DNA from 4 places in the Massilia oculi genome. Region 1 is predicted to be linked to each of the others. Evidence: predicted binding sites of a transcription regulator. Region 1 holds the regulator's gene; each other region holds the start of a gene.
The links. Region 1 encodes sigma-54, which starts transcription at its own class of promoters, with help from an activator protein. Its sites were predicted from a motif close to TGGCANGNAANCTGCTTT; they were not measured.
Positions count from the first base shown of each region.

Region 2: DIR46_RS10765 (PEP-CTERM sorting domain-containing protein) is a predicted target of sigma-54. The motif match lies at 1,692-1,709, and genes of this name have one in related genera.
Region 3: DIR46_RS10680 (circularly permuted type 2 ATP-grasp protein) is a predicted target of sigma-54. The motif match lies at 1,583-1,600, and genes of this name have one in related genera.
Region 4: DIR46_RS09995 (PEP-CTERM sorting domain-containing protein) is a predicted target of sigma-54. The motif match lies at 2,062-2,079, and genes of this name have one in related genera.

Region 1 covers NZ_CP029343.1:2,490,583-2,494,770, reverse strand. The annotation lists gene lptC (LPS export ABC transporter periplasmic protein LptC) at 1-441, shown strand, start outside; gene lptA (lipopolysaccharide transport periplasmic protein LptA) at 490-1,038, shown strand; gene lptB (LPS export ABC transporter ATP-binding protein) at 1,050-1,802, shown strand; gene DIR46_RS11515 (RNA polymerase factor sigma-54) at 1,814-3,289, shown strand; gene hpf (ribosome hibernation-promoting factor, HPF/YfiA family) at 3,365-3,724, shown strand; gene DIR46_RS11505 (enoyl-CoA hydratase/isomerase family protein) at 3,848-4,188, shown strand, end outside.
Region 2 covers NZ_CP029343.1:2,319,314-2,323,501, reverse strand. The annotation lists gene DIR46_RS10770 (host attachment protein) at 1-314, opposite strand, end outside; gene DIR46_RS10765 (PEP-CTERM sorting domain-containing protein) at 732-1,634, opposite strand; gene DIR46_RS10760 (putative periplasmic lipoprotein) at 1,758-2,297, shown strand; gene DIR46_RS10755 (alpha,alpha-trehalose-phosphate synthase (UDP-forming)) at 2,448-4,188, shown strand, end outside.
Region 3 covers NZ_CP029343.1:2,298,619-2,302,806, forward strand. The annotation lists gene DIR46_RS10675 (alpha-E domain-containing protein) at 1-145, opposite strand, end outside; gene DIR46_RS10680 (circularly permuted type 2 ATP-grasp protein) at 147-1,559, opposite strand; partial or broken gene DIR46_RS10685 (transglutaminase family protein) at 1,723-4,188, shown strand, end outside.
Region 4 covers NZ_CP029343.1:2,150,196-2,154,383, reverse strand. The annotation lists gene rodA (rod shape-determining protein RodA) at 1-85, shown strand, start outside; gene DIR46_RS10000 (septal ring lytic transglycosylase RlpA family protein) at 106-1,137, shown strand; gene DIR46_RS09995 (PEP-CTERM sorting domain-containing protein) at 1,227-2,012, opposite strand; gene DIR46_RS09990 (hypothetical protein) at 2,328-2,549, shown strand; partial or broken gene DIR46_RS27935 (hypothetical protein) at 2,557-2,613, shown strand; gene DIR46_RS27930 (hypothetical protein) at 2,626-2,808, shown strand; gene DIR46_RS26560 (hypothetical protein) at 2,735-3,052, shown strand; gene DIR46_RS09980 (SPOR domain-containing protein) at 3,049-3,789, opposite strand; gene DIR46_RS09975 (type III pantothenate kinase) at 3,783-4,188, opposite strand, start outside.

The sequences.
Region 1 (4,188 bases):
ATCGTCGAGAATTTTTCGTTCGTGCGCATGACCGAGAATGGCCAGCCGAGCTATCTGGTGTCGGGCAAGCGCCTTGCGCACATTCCGAATGGCGACGTGTCGCACGTCGACGAGCCGGTGCTGCGCGGCGTCGAGCCGGGCCGCCCGCCGATGACGGTGGTCGCGAAGAACGCGCAGATTCATCACCAGGAGCACCGGGTCGAACTGATGGGCGACGTCGACCTGCAGCGTCCCAAGACCGCGCAGAGCGAGGCGCTGCGCGTGCGCAGCCAGGCGCTCACCGTGCTGCCCGATGAAGAAATCGTGAAGACCGATCTGCCGATCGACATGCAACTTGGCGCGTCCACGCTCAAGGGCACCGGCATGGTCGCCAACAATGCGACCCAGCAGATGCACCTGTCCAGCCGCGGCCAGATCGTCTATCCGCCACGCCAGCGCTGATCCTTGAACGACGTGCGCCGCGTGCCAACCCGAGACCCGTTTCCAACCATGAAAAAACTCCTTGCTGCCGCTTTCCTTTCCCTGCTGTCGCTGACCGCGGCCGCCGAGCGCGCCGACTCGCTCAAGCCGGCCACCATCGAATACGACTCCGCCGACGTCGACGGCATCACGGGCACCCGCGTCTTCACCGGCAACGTGGTCCTGACCCGCGGCACGCTGCTGCTCAAGGCCGACCGCGCCGTGGTCAACGAGTCGCCGGAAGGGTATATGAGCGTGACGCTCACCGCGTCCAACGGCAAGCTGACCACCTTCCGCCAGAAGCGTGACGGCGGCCCCGACCTGTGGGTCGAAGGCCAGGCCGAGCGCATCGAGTACGACGAGCGTTCCGAGCTGGTGCGCCTGTACTCGAACGCCCTGATCAAGGAGCTCGAGAATTCGCGCATGACCAACCAGATCACCGGACCTTTCATCTCCTACGACAACCGCAAGGAAGTGGCCACCGTGCGCAACGACGTCAGCGGCCAGACCAAGGCCGGCGGCGGACGCGGCACCCTGATCCTGTCGCCCAAGCGCGCCCCGGCCGGAGGCGCGCAATGACGGCGATCCCGATGGAGCTGGGCGATTGCAGCACCCTGGTCGTCAAGGGCCTGCAGAAAAGCTATGGCAAGCGCCTGGTGGTGCGCGATGTGTCGCTGCAGGTCGAATGCGGTGAAGTGGTCGGCTTGCTGGGTCCGAACGGCGCCGGCAAGACCACGTCGTTCTACATGATCGTCGGCCTGGTGCCGTCGGATGCCGGCTCGATCGACATCAACGGCACCGACATCACCAGCCTGCCGATCCACCGCCGCGCGGTATTGGGCCTGTCCTACCTGCCGCAGGAGGCGTCGGTGTTCCGCAAGCTGACGGTGGAAGAGAACATCCGCGCCGTGCTCGAGCTGCAGAAGGACAACGGCAAGCCGCTGTCGAAAGACCAGATCAACGAGCGCCTCGACACCCTGCTGGCCGACCTGCAGATCGAGAAGCTGCGCGAGAATCCGGCGCTGTCGCTGTCGGGCGGCGAGCGCCGCCGCGTGGAAATCGCGCGCGCGCTGGCGACCAATCCGCGCTTCGTGCTGCTCGACGAACCGTTCGCCGGCGTCGACCCGATCGCCGTGATCGAGATCCAGCGCATCGTGCGCTTCCTGAAGGAGCGCCGGATCGGCGTTTTGATCACCGACCACAACGTGCGCGAGACGCTCGGCATCTGCGACCGCGCCTACATCATCAACCAGGGCGCGGTGCTTGCCTCCGGCCGCCCTGACGACATCATCGCGGACGAGTCGGTCCGCCGCGTGTACCTGGGTGAACACTTCCGCATGTGAGCGACGCCTAGATGAAACAGTCCCTGCAACTTCGCACTTCGCAGCACCTCGCGCTTACGCCGCAACTGCAGCAGTCGATCCGGTTGCTGCAACTGTCGACGCTCGAGCTGCACCAGGAGATCGAGCAGATACTGGGCGATAACCCCTTGCTCGAGCGGCTCGACGATCCGCTCGACCGTTCGGTACGCTTGCTGGCCGATGGCGCGATCAACAATGCGCCCGCCAACGGCGAGGCGCCACCGGCCCCCGGCCAGCAGGCCGAAGGCCAGGACGCGCCGGCGCAGGAGGGCGAGGGTTTCGAGAACGGCGCGGACCACGATCGCTTTGATGCCGACTGGAGCGAAGGCGGCGCGCCATCGTCGGGCGGCGGCGAGGACGAGGACGGCCGCCCGCAACTGGAAGCCTGCGCTATAACCCTGCGCGAACATCTGATGGAGCAGGTGCGCGAAGCCACCTTGTCGGCGCGCGACCGTGCGCTGGCCGAGCTGGTGATCGATGCGCTGGACGACAACGGCTACCTCGAGGAGCCGCTCGACGAGATCCACGCCAGGCTGCCCGAAGAGCTCGGGATCGAGATCGACGAATTGCGCTGCGCGCTGGCGCTGGTGCAGAGCATGGACCCGGTGGGCGTCGGCGCGCGCAGCGCGGCCGAGTGCCTGGCGCTGCAGATCCGGCGCATGCCCGGTGTGCCGCTGGTGACGCGGCGCATGGCGCTGACCATCGTCGAGGGTTACCTGAGCTGGTTCGCCCAGCGCGAATACAGCAAGCTGAAGAAGGCGCTCGACTGCGACGACGAAGACTTGCGCGAGGTGCAGGCCGTGGTGCGCCAATGCAATCCGCACCCGGGCGCGGCGTTTGCCTCGAACGTGTCGGACTACGTGGTGCCGGACGTGATCGTGCGCCGTTCCAAGAGCGGCTGGGCGGTCACCCTGAACCCGGACGTGATGCCGCGCCTGCGCGTGAACAGCCTGTACGCCAGCCTGCTCAAGCAGGGCAAGAGCGAGGCGCAGATGGGCGCGCAGATGCAGGAAGCGAAGTGGCTCATCAAGAATATGCGCCAGCGATTCGACACCATCCTGCGTGTGGCGGAGGCGATCGTCGAGCGCCAGCGCAATTTTTTCTCGCATGGCGCGGTTGCCATGCGGCCCCTTGTTTTACGTGAGATAGCTGATACACTAGGCCTACACGAGAGCACAATTTCTCGTGTCACAACGCAGAAATACATGCTGACCCCGCACGGCATGTTTGAGTTGAAGTATTTCTTCGGCAGCCACGTTGCCACCGAGGCGGGAGGCGAAGCATCCTCGACGGCAATCCGTGCGCTCATCGCACAATTGACAGGAGCAGAAGACCCTAGGAACCCATTGTCCGACAGCAAGATCGCGGAGATGCTCGGGGAACAAGGCATGGTCATCGCGCGCCGGACGGTTGCAAAATACCGTGAAGCCCTCAAGATACCCCCTGTAAGCCTCCGCAAGTCCTTGTAACTGCGCCGTCCACACCCGTCGTGCCTTGTCGCGTTGGTGTGGTCCACACGGTGCAACCTTTTCAAAGGAGTGTGTATGAACCTCACAATCAGTGGCCATCATCTCGAAGTAACCCCCGCCATCCGTGAATACGTTCAGAATAAGCTCGAGCGCATCATTCGCCATTTCGACCAGGTGATCGACACCCACGTCTTCCTGGCCGTCGACAACCTCACTGAAAAAGAAAAAAGGCAGAAAGCAGAGATCAACGTCCAGGTGTCGGGCAAGACCCTGCACGTGGCAAGCGTCGCGCAAGACCTGTACGCCGCGATCGACACGCTGATGGATAAACTGGACCGACAGATCCTCAAACACAAGCAGCAATTGAAAGACCATAGCCGTACCTCGATCAAACGCATGCCGGAAATCGGCGGCGAAGACGCTGCTGTCGCCTGATCAGGCGCAGGGCTCACACTAGCTAAGGGCGTCTGAGGGGACGCCCTTTTTGCATCCAGCGTTTCAGTTCTACCCGAGGCGCGTGTTCGGTAAAATGCAGGTCTCTTCATGATGGATCAACCCATGACCGACCACGTCCTGACCCGCATCGCCAACCGCACCGGCATCATCACACTGGACCGCCCGAAGGCGCTCAATTCGCTGTCGCTCGAGATGGTGCGCGCATTGACCGACATCCTCCTTGGCTGGCGCGACAATGGGCGGGTCGATGCAGTCGTGCTCACCAGCAGCAGCGAGAAGGCCTTGTGCGCGGGCGGCGACATTCGCTTCTTCCATGAAGTCGGACAGAAGGGGCCGACCGGCGGCAGCGCGCTGCTCGAGGATTTCTTTACCGAAGAATACGCGCTGAACCACCTGATCCACTTCTATCCCAAGCCCTATATCGCCATCATGGACGGCGTCGT
Region 2 (4,188 bases), 170 kb from region 1:
CGCAGGTAGTTCGACACATCCTTGGCAAATTTCTGCGTCTCGTGCTCGGTCGGCGTGACGGCCGGCTGGTAATCGCTGCCCGGCGCGCCTGCCGCAGCCGCGTGTTCGAAGCCGCCGCCTTGCCCGCCACCGATACTGTGGCCGCTATTCTGTGCGGCGCGCGGGCTCATCTTGTCAGTGACGATGTCCATCTCGCGCTGTTGCGCGGACGGATTGACCATGTCTTCGACCTCCTTCAAGGATGCCGCGTTATCGGCGTCGGAAAAGATGCGTGCACGGCCGGCATTGGCTGCGATCGTCCAGGTTGTTGGCATAGTACCCCCTGTAAAAATGGTGTGATGGCAATCGCCTGCGGCATCGTCCCGATAATGTTGAGCCAGGACTTCTGCATGGCGACAAGTGATGATTCAGTATAGCCCTGCGTGGAAATACCCGGCGCACCGCCTTCTCTGGCGTGCGCATCTTGCGTTATCGAAACAAGCGTGAGGTCAATTTCCTTGGATGTGCAGTACCTAACTGACCATGCTGCTCGTGCCCGGCATCATGAATCCATCGACAACAAGCATCTGAGAGGAGTTCATCATGGGTAAGTATTTCATTGGCTGGCTGCTGGGTATTCCTGCTGTCGTGCTCGTCATTCTGTATTTCATCTTCGGCTGACACATGCCGGTCGCGCAAAACGAAACGCCACCGTCCAGGTGGCGTTTTCTTTTGCGGCCCGATTTCCCGCGTCAGGGCAGGGCCGGTTCCAGGACTTTTTCAGAGGCCAGCTGTTCCGCAGCAATGCCCTGCAGGGCGGCCGCGCTACGCGCGTCGATGCCGATCTCGCGTGCGATCGCGTCGCCCGCGCCGAGCGAGCGCGGATCGCGTCCGGTCACGCTGCCGAAGATGGTCAGCGCCTCCAGATAATAGCCGTGCGCGCTGCCGTGATAGGCGTCGTCCGCCCATAGATTCACCTGGCCGGCCGGTATGGCGCGATAGGGATTGGCGGCCGCCACGCCGCTGGCGAAGGCGCGATTCCATGCTTCGCCAACCGGGATCACGCCGCTGATGAAGCGCGATGCCGCATGGGCCGCGTCATGGCCGCGGCGAACGTCCAGCGCCATCTGCCCGATCGGCTTGCCGTACCAGGCGCCGTTCGCCAGCCAGGTCTGGTCGGCGCGCGACCAGGTCGCATTCAGGCGTACGTCGACCTGCGGATTCTGCTGATGGAATGCCCGGGCCAGCAGGCCGCTGTAATGGATCAGTTTTGCGGGATCGCCGGGCGCGTCCTGGTCCAGCGTGCTGTACCCTTGCAGCAGCACGATATCCCACGGCTTCACGATGACGCCGTGGCGGTGCTTGTAATGAAAATCGAGGCCGGCGCCGCCTTTCGTCTCCAGGCTCACCGCGTAGTCCAGTCCCGCCTGCTCCGTCATCGCCTTGAACAGCGCCGGTACGCCGCCGATCTTCGTGCCGTTGAGGTCGGTTACCGTGTGCGGGCGAAAGCCGTTCACCGGCGGCGCACCGGCGCCGTAGGTGAAGCTGTTGCCGACGAAGAGGATGGTGGTGGCGCAGGCCAGCGGCGAAAGACTCATTGCGGAGATGGCGAGGAGCAGGGCGCCGGTGCGGCGCACGGTAGGGGAAACGGACATCGTGATCCTGTCTTGCATATTGGAGATGGCAGTGTGCAAGGAATATCAGCGAGGAAGCAAGCAGGATTTTTGCAAGGTCTACCGTGTTACTCTTGCTATTCGTTTAATAACAACCGGAATCCAATGAAAGCCATGCTCCCCGTCATTGCGGCCGCCACCCTGATCGCCGGCTGCGCCTCCACCCCGGTCCCGGGCGACTCGCGCGATCAGTTCATGGCCACCTTGCAGGGCATGTGCGGCCAGCGCTTCGAAGGTGCGCAATCGTATGCGGTCGACCCGAACAACGAGTTCGCCGGCAAGAAGATCTCGACCCGGGTCGATTGCAGCCCGACCCTGATCCGCATGCCGGTGCAGGTCGGGGAGGACCGTTCGCGCACCTGGATCTTCACCCGGCCGCAGGCCGGGCTGGAGCTGCGCCACGATCACCGCCACGCGGACGGCACGCCGGACAAGGTCACGATGTACGGCGGCATGGCGAAGGAGGGCGGCACGGCGCGTTCCCAGGCCTTCCTGGCCGACAAGTACACCGCCGACCTCGTGCCGGGCGCGGAAACGAATGTCTGGGCCGTCACCCTCAGCGAGGATGGCAAGACTTTGACCTATCGCCTGGAGCGCCACGCCAGGCCGCGCGCTGAATTCGTCCTGCACCGCATACCTGGATGACAGACAGGGATAAACTTCCAGGGTGCCAGTGTCGCCCGGAACCACCGGTTGATCCAGCCATATGTTGCGGTGCGCAACGTTGCGACGTGAAAATTTGCAAATAGCTATACTCAAATGGTCGGCGACGTCGTCCCATCTTGAAGGAGCTTCATGCGGTTCAGATCGGTACAACTATCCATGCGCTTCATCGTCCCGCTGGCCCTGGTGCTGGCGCTGTTCGGTTATTTCGCGATTCCATGGATGGAAAATCTCACCGTACGCTGGTTCGTACGGGACCTCGATACGCGTTCTCAACTGGTATCGAGCACGTTGCAACAGCCGCTGCTCAACTACCTCGAGGACAATGATGCCCCGCGCATCAACGACGCGTTCAGCCGTGCGATCCAGGACGAGCGCCTGTATGCGCTCGCCTTCTGCGATCCCGGCGGAACCCTGCGCTACAAGACCGACACTTACCCGGAGTCCCTTGGCTGCCGCCAGGGCGCGGGCGGCGAGGACGCCAATCCCGTGGTGCGCCTGCCGCAGGGGCCGGTGCACGTCTCGAGCCGCGAACTGACCCAGGACGGCGCCACCGCCGGCCGCCTGATCCTGGTGCAGGACATGAGCTTCATCGAGCGGCGCAGCGAAGACACCAAAAAATACATCCTCGCCCTGTTCGTCGTGCTGGCCGGCGCCATCTCCCTGATCACGGTGCTGATCGCGCACCTGAGCTGGCACGGCTGGCTCAACGGCGTGCGCGAGATGCTGCGCGGCGAACTGTCGCCCCGGCGCCCGGGGCCCATGCCGCCGGAGATCGCGCCCCTGGCCAGCGAACTGCGCGCACTGCTCAACGAATACAACCGCGACCTGCAGGGCAGCGGCGTCGAATCCCAGACCTGGGGCGCGGACACGCTCAAGACCTTGCTGAACCAGGACCTGGCGGGCGACGAGATCCTGGTGGTATCGAACCGCGAACCCTACATCCACGTCAACACGCCGAATGGGGTCAAGGTGCAGCGCCCGGCCAGCGGCCTGGTGACGGCGGTGGAAGCCGTGATGCGCGCCTGCTCCGGCACCTGGATCGCGCACGGCGCCGGCTCGGCCGACCGCGACACGGTCGACGCCAACGACCATGTGCGCGTGCCGCCCGAAGACCCGAGCTACACGCTGCGCCGGGTCTGGCTGTCGAAGGAAGAAGAGCAGGGCTATTACTACGGTTTCGCCAACGAGGGCCTGTGGCCGCTATGCCATATCGCCCACGTGCGGCCGGTGTTCCGCTCGACCGACTGGGCCGAATACGTCCGGGTCAACCAGCGCTTCGCCGACGCCGTGATCGCGGAAGCGCGTTCCGACAACCCGGTGGTGCTGGTGCAGGATTACCACTTCGCCCTGCTGCCGCGCATGGTGCGCGCGGTGCTGCCGAAGGCCACCATCATCACCTTCTGGCACATCCCCTGGCCGAATCCGGAATCGTTCGGTATCTGCCCGTGGCGCGAGGAGATCCTCGACGGCATGCTTGGGAGCACGATCCTCGGCTTCCACACGCCGTTCCACCGCAAGAACTTCCTCGACACCGTGGACCGCTACCTTGAGACCCGCATCGAGAACGAGGCTTCGACCGTCAGCTACGGCAACGAGCTGACCCAGGTGAAACCATACCCGATCTCGATCGCCTGGCCGCAGCCGGCCCCGGACGAGTGCGACGTCGCGGCCTGCCGCGCCGAGATCCGCCAGGCGCTGTCACTGCCGGCCGACCAGCTGCTGGGCATTGGCGTCGACCGTCTCGACTACACCAAGGGCATCGTCGAGCGCTTCCAGGCGGTCGAGCGCATGCTCGAGCTGCATCCGGACATGGTCGGCAAGTTCACCTTCGTGCAGATCGCGGCGCCGACCCGGTCCTCGCTCGACGAAT
Region 3 (4,188 bases), 190 kb from region 1:
TGCTGCGCCAGCCCTGCTGCTCGGCCTGCGCCGACTGCGGCATCAGCGAATACTGGACCCGGACATCGAGCATGCGGGCCGTGTTTTCGGCCCGCTCGGTGTAGCGGGCCATCCAGAACAAATGGTCTGCGGTGCGGCTCAACATGCTAGTTCTCCAAAATCCAGGTGTCCTTGGTGCCGCCGCCCTGCGACGAATTGACCACCAGCGAACCTTCCTGCAGCGCCACCCGGGTCAGGCCGCCCGGCACCATCGAGACGGTCTTGCCCGACAGGACGAAGGGACGCAGGTCGATGTGGCGCGGCGCGATGCCCGATTCGACATAGGTCGGGCAAGCCGACAAGGCCAGCGTGGGCTGGGCGATATAGCCGTCCGGGTTCGCCACCAGGCGCTCCCGGAAGGCCTCGATCTCGGCGTGGGTCGAGGCCGGCCCGACCAGCATGCCGTAGCCGCCGGCGCCGTGCACCTCCTTCACCACCAGCTCGGGCAGCCGGGACAGGGTGTACGCGAGATCTTCTTTCTTCCTGCACTGGTAGGTCGGCACGTTGTTCAGGATCGGCTTCTCGCCCAGGTAGAATTCGATCATGTCCGGCACATAGGGATAGATCGACTTGTCGTCGGCCACCCCGGTGCCGATGGCATTGGCCAGGCCGACCCGCCCGGCTCGCACCGCGTCGAGCAGGCCCGGCACGCCCAGGGTGGACTCGGGGCGGAAGGCGCGTGGATCGAGGTAGTCGTCGTCGATGCGGCGATAGATGACGTCGACCTGCTTCGGCCCGCGCGTGGTGCGCATATAGACGGTGTCGTCGCTGACGTACAGGTCTTGCCCCTGCACCAGCGCCACCCCCATCTGCTGGGCCAGGAAGGCGTGTTCGAAATAGGCCGAGTTGTGCATGCCGGGCGTGAGCACGACCACGGTCGGGTCGAGCGGCCCGTCCGGCGCCACGGTGCGCAGGTTGTCGAGCAGCAGGTCGGGATAATGCTCGACCGGCGCCACGCGGTTGCTCGCGAACAGCGCAGGGAACAGCCGCATCATCATCTTGCGGTTTTCCAGCATGTAGGACACGCCGGAAGGCACCCGCAGATTGTCTTCCAGGACGTAGAACTCGCCCTCGCCCGCGCGCACGATGTCGACCCCGGCGATATGGGCATAGATATTCGAGGGTACCTTGACGCCCTGCATGGCGGGCCGGTATTGCGCATTGTTCAGGATCTGTTCGGGCGGGATGATGCCCGCCTTCAGGATATCCTGGTCGTGATAAACATCGTGCAGGAAGCGGTTCAGCGCGGTCACCCGCTGCACCAGGCCGGCCTGCAGCCTGGCCCATTCCGCGGCGTCGATCACGCGCGGGATGATGTCGAATGGGATCAGCCGCTCCTTGCCGGCGTTGTCGCCGTAGACGGCGAAGGTGATTCCTACCCGCTGGAAGGTCAGCTCGGCTTCGGCCCGCTTTTGCGCGATCAGTTGCGGCGACTGCAGCGCAAGCCAGCGCGCGAACGCGTCGTAATGAGGCCTTGCTGTTGCCGCAGCGGAATACATTTCATCGTAAAAGTTCGGCATCGGATCCTCCAGTGGCATAGGTGCAATCAAGAAACGTGCCAGCTCGGCGGCGCCGCACGAGAGAATTATATTGCGGGTATGAATCATGCTTGTGCACAGTTGAAACAGATATATGTCGATGTGCTGGTATCGTTCGTGACCACCCCTATAAAGGCATTCCCGCATGGCTATCCGGATCGCGCTGCACCACAAGACAAGCTACCGCTATGACCGGCAAGTCGCCCTCTCGCCGCATGAGGTGCGCCTGCGACCGGCGCCGCATGCGCGCACGCCGATCCTGTCGTATTCGCTGTCAGTCTTGCCGCAAGAGCATTTCATCAACTGGCAACAAGATCCGTACGGGAATTACATCGGCCGTTTCGTGTTCCCGGAAAAAACGGATACGCTCGCGTTCACGGTCGACCTGGTCGCCGACATGACCGTCATCAATCCCTTCGATTTCTTCATCGAGCAATATGCGGAGCATTTTCCCTTTGCCTATCCGGAGCAGTTGCAGGGGGAGCTGAGCGCCTATGCACAGCCCGAGCCGGCCGGTCCGCTGCTGCTGGCATGGGTGGCGGCGGCCCGGCGCGAGCTGCTGGCGCAGCCGATGAATACCACCGACTTCCTGGTGGCGATCAACCAACGCCTGCAGCGCGACATCGCCTATCTGCTGCGCATGGAACCGGGCGTGCAGACGCCGGAAGACACGCTGGAAAAGCGCTCCGGCTCCTGCCGCGACAGCGGCTGGCTGCTGGTGCAGATCCTGCGCACGATGGGGCTGGCGGCGCGTTTCGTCTCCGGCTACCTGATCCAGCTGCGCGCCGACCAGGAGGCGCTCGACGGTCCGAGCGGCCCTGTCGAGGACTTCACCGACCTGCACGCGTGGACCGAGGTGTACATCCCCGGCGCCGGCTGGATCGGGCTCGATCCGACATCGGGCATGCTGGCCGGCGAAGGCCATATCCCGCTCGCCTGCACGGCCCTGCCCTCGTCGGCGGCGCCGGTGACGGGCTTCAGCGACAAGGCCGAGTTCACCTTCGTCCACGAGATGACGATCACCCGCATCCATGAAGACCCGCGCGTGACCAAGCCGTATTCGGACGCCGACTGGCAGGCCATCGACCGCCTGGGCCGGCAGGTCGACGCCGACCTGCTGGCCCAGGACGTGCGCCTGACCCAGGGCGGAGAGCCCACCTTCGTCTCGATCGACGACATGGACGCGCCGGAGTGGAATACCCAGGCGCACGGCGACCGGAAACGCGCGCTGGCCGGCACGCTGGCGCAGCGGCTCAAGAATCATTTCGCACCCGGCGGCCTGCTGCACTACGGCCAGGGCAAATGGTATCCGGGCGAACCGCTGCCGCGCTGGGCGCTGAACATCTTCTGGCGCGTCGACGGCGAGCCGCTGTGGCGCGACCCCGGGCTGTTCTCGGAAGAACACGTCGACGACGGCTATGGCCCGAACACGCCGCCCGCTTCGCCGCCGCGCTGGTCGATGCGCTCGGCCTGCCCGCCGGCAGCGCCATCCCCGCCTATGAAGACGTGCTGCTGCAGGCCCGGCGCGAGCAGGCGCTGCCGCCCAACGTCGATCCCCTGCGGGCAGACCTCGACGCGCCGGAGGAACGGCGCCGGCTGGCGCGCCTGCTCGAACGCGGCCTGGGCCAGGTGGCCGGCCATGTGCTGCCGCTGCAGGCCGCGCCCGGCGCCGGCTGGCGCACCTCCGCCTGGCCGGTGCGGCGCGAACACCTGTACCTGCTCGAGGGCGACTCCCTGATCGGCCTGCGCCTGCCGCTGGCCACGCTGCCATGGGTGCCGCCGCGGGAGCGCGATCCCGGCTTCGAGGTCGACCCGTTCGCCCCGCGCGGCGCCCTGGTGGCCACGCACCATGCCGTGCAGCCGGCGCCGGACCGTGGTGCCGGCCAGCCTGCCGCTCCCTTCGAGCCGGCCGCGCCGGACGCACGCGAGGTAATCCACACCGCGCTGTGCCTCGAAGTGCGCGCCGGCCGCCTGCACGTCTTCATGCCGCCGCAACAGCGCCTCGAGGATTACCTGGCGCTGGCCGGCGCGGTCGAGGCCACCGCCGCCAGGCTCGGGATGAAGCTGCGGATCGAAGGCTATGCGCCGCCGCGCGACCCGCGCATCAAGCTGCTCAGCGTCACGCCAGACCCTGGCGTCATCGAAGTCAATATCCATCCGGCCGCCTCGTGGAACGAGCTGGTGCACAATGTGACGACCCTGTACCAGGAAGCGCGCCTCACGCGCCTGGGCACCGAGAAATTCATGCACGACGGCCGCCACACCGGCACCGGCGGCGGCAACCACGCCACGCTGGGCGGCGCCAGCGCCGAGGACAGCCCGATGCTGCGCCGTCCCGACCTGCTCAAGAGCCTGGTCACCTACTGGCAGATCCACCCGGCGCTCTCTTACCTGTTTTCGGGCACCTTCATCGGACCGACCAGCCAGGCGCCGCGCGTGGACGAGGCGCGCGACGACAACCTGTACGAGCTGGCGATCGCCTTCCAGCAAATGGACAAGGTCCTGCCGACGCTGCAGCCGGGCGACAAGCCGTGGATGGTCGACCGCCTGCTGCGCAACCTGCTGGTCGACCTGACCGGCAATACGCACCGCGCCGAATTTTCGATCGACA
Region 4 (4,188 bases), 340 kb from region 1:
TGGCGGCACGGCCTTCATCACGCTCGGCCTTGGCGCCGGCATATTGATGAGTATCCAAAGACATCGTAAACTCGTGCAGACCTAAACCCTCATAAAGGACAGCCAATGGGCGTTCGTACAAGCTTCCTGGCGGTCATACCGGTTGCCATTCTCGTATCGGCCTGCAGCAGCACTGGGGAACACAAGCGCCTCAATCCTTTCCCCTGGCCACATAAACCGACCGCCAAGCATGGCAAGGCGCCCCAGCTGCCGCCCGCCAAGTCGGGCCGCGGCGGCTACTACAAGGACGACGGCCCGGGCGACGACATCCCCGACGGCCTGCTCGACGTGCCGGACGCCGTGGTCAAGGCCGAGCCCTTCAACAAGTGGACCAGCCGTCCCTACACGGTGCTGGGCAAGACCTATACACCGCTGGGGAATGACCAGCCGTACAGCGCGCGTGGCGTCAGCACCTGGTATGGCGTGAAGTTCCACGGCCAGCGCACGGCGTCCGGCGAACTGTACGATATGTACAAGATGACGGCCGCGCATCCGACCCTGCCGATTCCATCCTACGTGCGCGTCACCAGCCTCGATACCGGCAATTCGGTGGTGGTGCGCATCAACGATCGCGGTCCCTTCCATTCCAGCCGCATCATCGACGTGTCGTATACGGCGGCGCTCAAGCTCGGGCTGCTGGGTAAAGGTAGCCACGAAGTCGAGATCGAGCGCCTGTTCCCGGGCGATCCGATCGTCCCGCCGGCGCAGGTCGCGGCCGCGCGCCGCGAAGTCGCATCGATCGCGCAGTCGGCGCCGCCCGAGATCGAGGCGCTGATGCTCGAAGATCGCATCCATTCCGACAGCGCGGCGCTGGTGAATCAGGTCGAGCCCGAGTCGGCGCCGGCGCCGGCGCCGGCGCCGGCGAGCGCCGGCCGCTATTTCATCCAGTTCGGGGCCTATGGCAGGGCCGGCACCGCCGAGGCGATGGGCGAAAAGATTACCAATGCCGGCGTCGAGCTGGGCAAGCTCGAAGTGGTCAAGGTGGGTTCGCTGAACCGCCTGTACGGCGGCCCCTACGCCAGCCGCGCCGAAGCGATGGAGGCGATGCGCGCGCTGCCGGCCAGCCTCGGCTTCAAGCCGATCGTGGTCCAGCGCTGATCGGCCCACCGGTCGAACGCGGGCGCCGGTGCAGCGCCCATGAAAAATGGCCGGCGAACCGGCCATTTCTTCGAGCGGAAAGAAACCGCTTATGCCTGTGCGGCGCTGCGGCGGCGGCGCAGGAAGCCGATGGCGGCCAGGCCGGCGCCTGCGAGCAGCACGCTCGACGGCTCAGGGACTTCGGCCGGGATCTCGATCTGCGTGTAGTCGAGCGAGACCTTGCTGCCGGTCAGCATCAGGTCGCCGCCGATCGCGAGGTTCAGCGACAGTGCGCCATGTTCGAGCATCTGCTGGATGAGCGACTTTTCGGTGATCGTGCCGGTCAGCTCGAAGCCGCCCTTGTAGTCGTTCTTGATCAGGACATCGGTATTGGTAACGACCGATTTGTAGTAAGTGCACTTCTGCTTGTGTTTCTGGTTCCTGCACTCCGCCCCGTCGTAGTGGAGGGAGGAGTACGAACCGGTCGTTTCCTGCGTCGTGTGCAGCGTCGTCGCGCCGCTGCCGAGCACCAGATCGCCGAACGTCAGCGTAGCGCGCTCCTGCTCGGACGTCTTGGTGGTCGTATTGGTCACGCCGACTTCGCGGTACATCCAGTTGGTCCACGGGTGCGGCTGGTAATTGCCATAGGTGGTCGTGGTCCTGGTCGATTTGCTCCAGGTATCCGTACCATCGTCCAGGAAGGTGAAGGAGAACGAGAGGCTGTTGACCTCATAGTTTCCGGTCAGGTTGGACAGTCCGCCGTAGACGGGATTGTAGCTACCGGTCGACAGCTTTCCAGGGCTAAACGTGCTGTCCATTTCCAGGACCGCGGCAGAGGCCGAGGTCGAGATTGCGCAAGCAACAGCCAGCAGTGCAGTACCAAACATCTTTTTCATGATTTCCCCAAGATAATTTATATGTTACCAGAACAACTTATTTTGAATATATGCAACTACCGTGCCAGCGTGCTAAGCCGTTGTTTTGATTAACTTGAGCTTTATTGCGTATAACTTGATGTAAAGATTTTCGACACCCGCGGAGGCTCTACGGCGCCGCAGCGCAACGTCAGCTGGAAGACGTGCGGCTAGGCGATACCTTGTGGCTGACCCATGGCGTGGCGGGCGCCCACTCGGTACTCGGGAAACAGTGGTTCGACGAGTGTGCGTGGGACCGCGCGTCGCCGGTCGAGCGGCGCCCGCTGGGCCAGCGGTTTGTTCCCGCCACCGGACAGCAGGCGCGCGCTCGCGTCGTTGGCCAACCGGTTCCGCAGCCAGGGCGCGCCCTCGGCGCAGGCCGTCGCCGCCCTGCAATGGGTGCGGGACGAGATCCGCTATGTCCGCGTCGCGATCGGCGAGAACTCGCACTGCTACCAGCGTGCGGCGGCGCGCGGCGTTTTCGATGCCGCTTATGCACGCCCAGCGCGATCCGGGTGATATGTAAGAAAATGGGGAGGGGCTGACCAAGGACATGAAGCAGGCCGTAGCCTGGTATCGCAAGCCGGCCCAGGGCATGGCGCAAGCCGTGCGCTGGATGACGGCGGCGGCTGACGGCGATGAGTTCCTTGGTACTTCGCGGCTCGGGGTCATGTATTTCAAGGGCGACGGCGTGCCGCGTGACCATGACCGGTCAACCGGCCGCCAAATATTGGCTTGGCCTGATCCACGAGGGCGGGCTGGGCCGCGCAAGCGATGATGCGAAGGCACGCGCGCTGTACGCGCTGGCGCCGGACCCTGTCGAAGCCAATGTCCGTCTTCCCGTCATGCAGGCCGAGGGCGAGGGCGGCCTGCGCGACATGGCGTATTTCAGGGACCTGCTGGAAAAATGGACGCGCGAGGGCGAGATCGAATGGCTGGAACAGCTGGCAAGCGCTTTCGATGATGCCACGCTGGCGCAACTGGTGCGTGCACGCCTGCGCCAGTTGGGTAACGGGGGCTAACGGCAATCGCCCAGTGTCGCGCCTGGATAATTGCTGGCGAAACTGGCCAGCCGCGTACGCAGCGCTGGCTCGATCGTGCGGTACTGGAACGCCGTACGCGTACCCTGCGGACCGCGCGGCAACACCTGCACGCCGCGCACGCCCTGGCGCTGTAATTGGGCCACCAGCTTCTGGGCCGCGCTGTCGGTCTTGAACACGCCCAGCGAGATGGCCCAGCGCAGCGGCGAGTCGCCCTGCATGATGTAAAAATTCTCGACACCGCTTTCCTTGAGCTCGGCCGCGCGGCGCTGGGCGCCTTCGCGGCCCCCGTTCGGCGGCAGGTAAACAAGGCGGCTGGTCACTTCCTGGAAGGGGACCTCGACCCGCGACTGGCGCGCCGCGAGGCCCAGGCTTGCCACCCGCGCTTCGAAACGGCGTGCATCCGCCGCGCTGAAAGGTCCGGTCTGGACGCAGGCGACCAGGTTGGCCGCGACGGTTACCGGCGCCGTGGGCGCAGGCGCAGGCGCAGGCGGGGCGGCCTCCGGCGGCGCGGCCTCTCCGGCTTCTTCCTGCTCGGCTTTGTCGAGCGCGCGCTTGGCCTCGACCGCCGTCAGCTGCGTGATGCGTTCGGGCGCCAGCTGGTTCTTCAGCCGCGCCGGCTCGCGCTCGCCGGCCCCTGGCTGGCCGAGGACGCCCTGGCCATAGGCCAGCAGCGCCGCGTTCGCGGCCAGCAGCGCCCAGAATAGGAATTTCAGCAAGCCGTTTCCCCTTTCGTCGATGCGGCCGCGGCCTGCAGGCCGACCAGCACGATATTATCGGCCACCTGGTGCGCGACCTTGAGCGCCGGCGCGATATATGGCGCGGCGCCACCCGAGACGATGCAGGCCGACGCGCGGTGTCCGGCCACGGCGCGTTCGATCGCGCCGGCCTGGGCCGACAGCACGCCGGAGAGAATCGCGTCATGCGTGTTGTCGCCGAACAGCGCGGGCAGGGCGCCCGGCGCCACCTGCGGCAGCTGCGCCGTATTGCTGGCCAGGCTGGACGCCATCAGCGCCAGCCCGGGCAGGATCATGCCGCCTACGAACAAGCCATCCGCCGTGACCGCGTCGACCGTGGTGGCGGTGCCGCAAGTGGCGACGATCAGGTCCTGGCCGGGC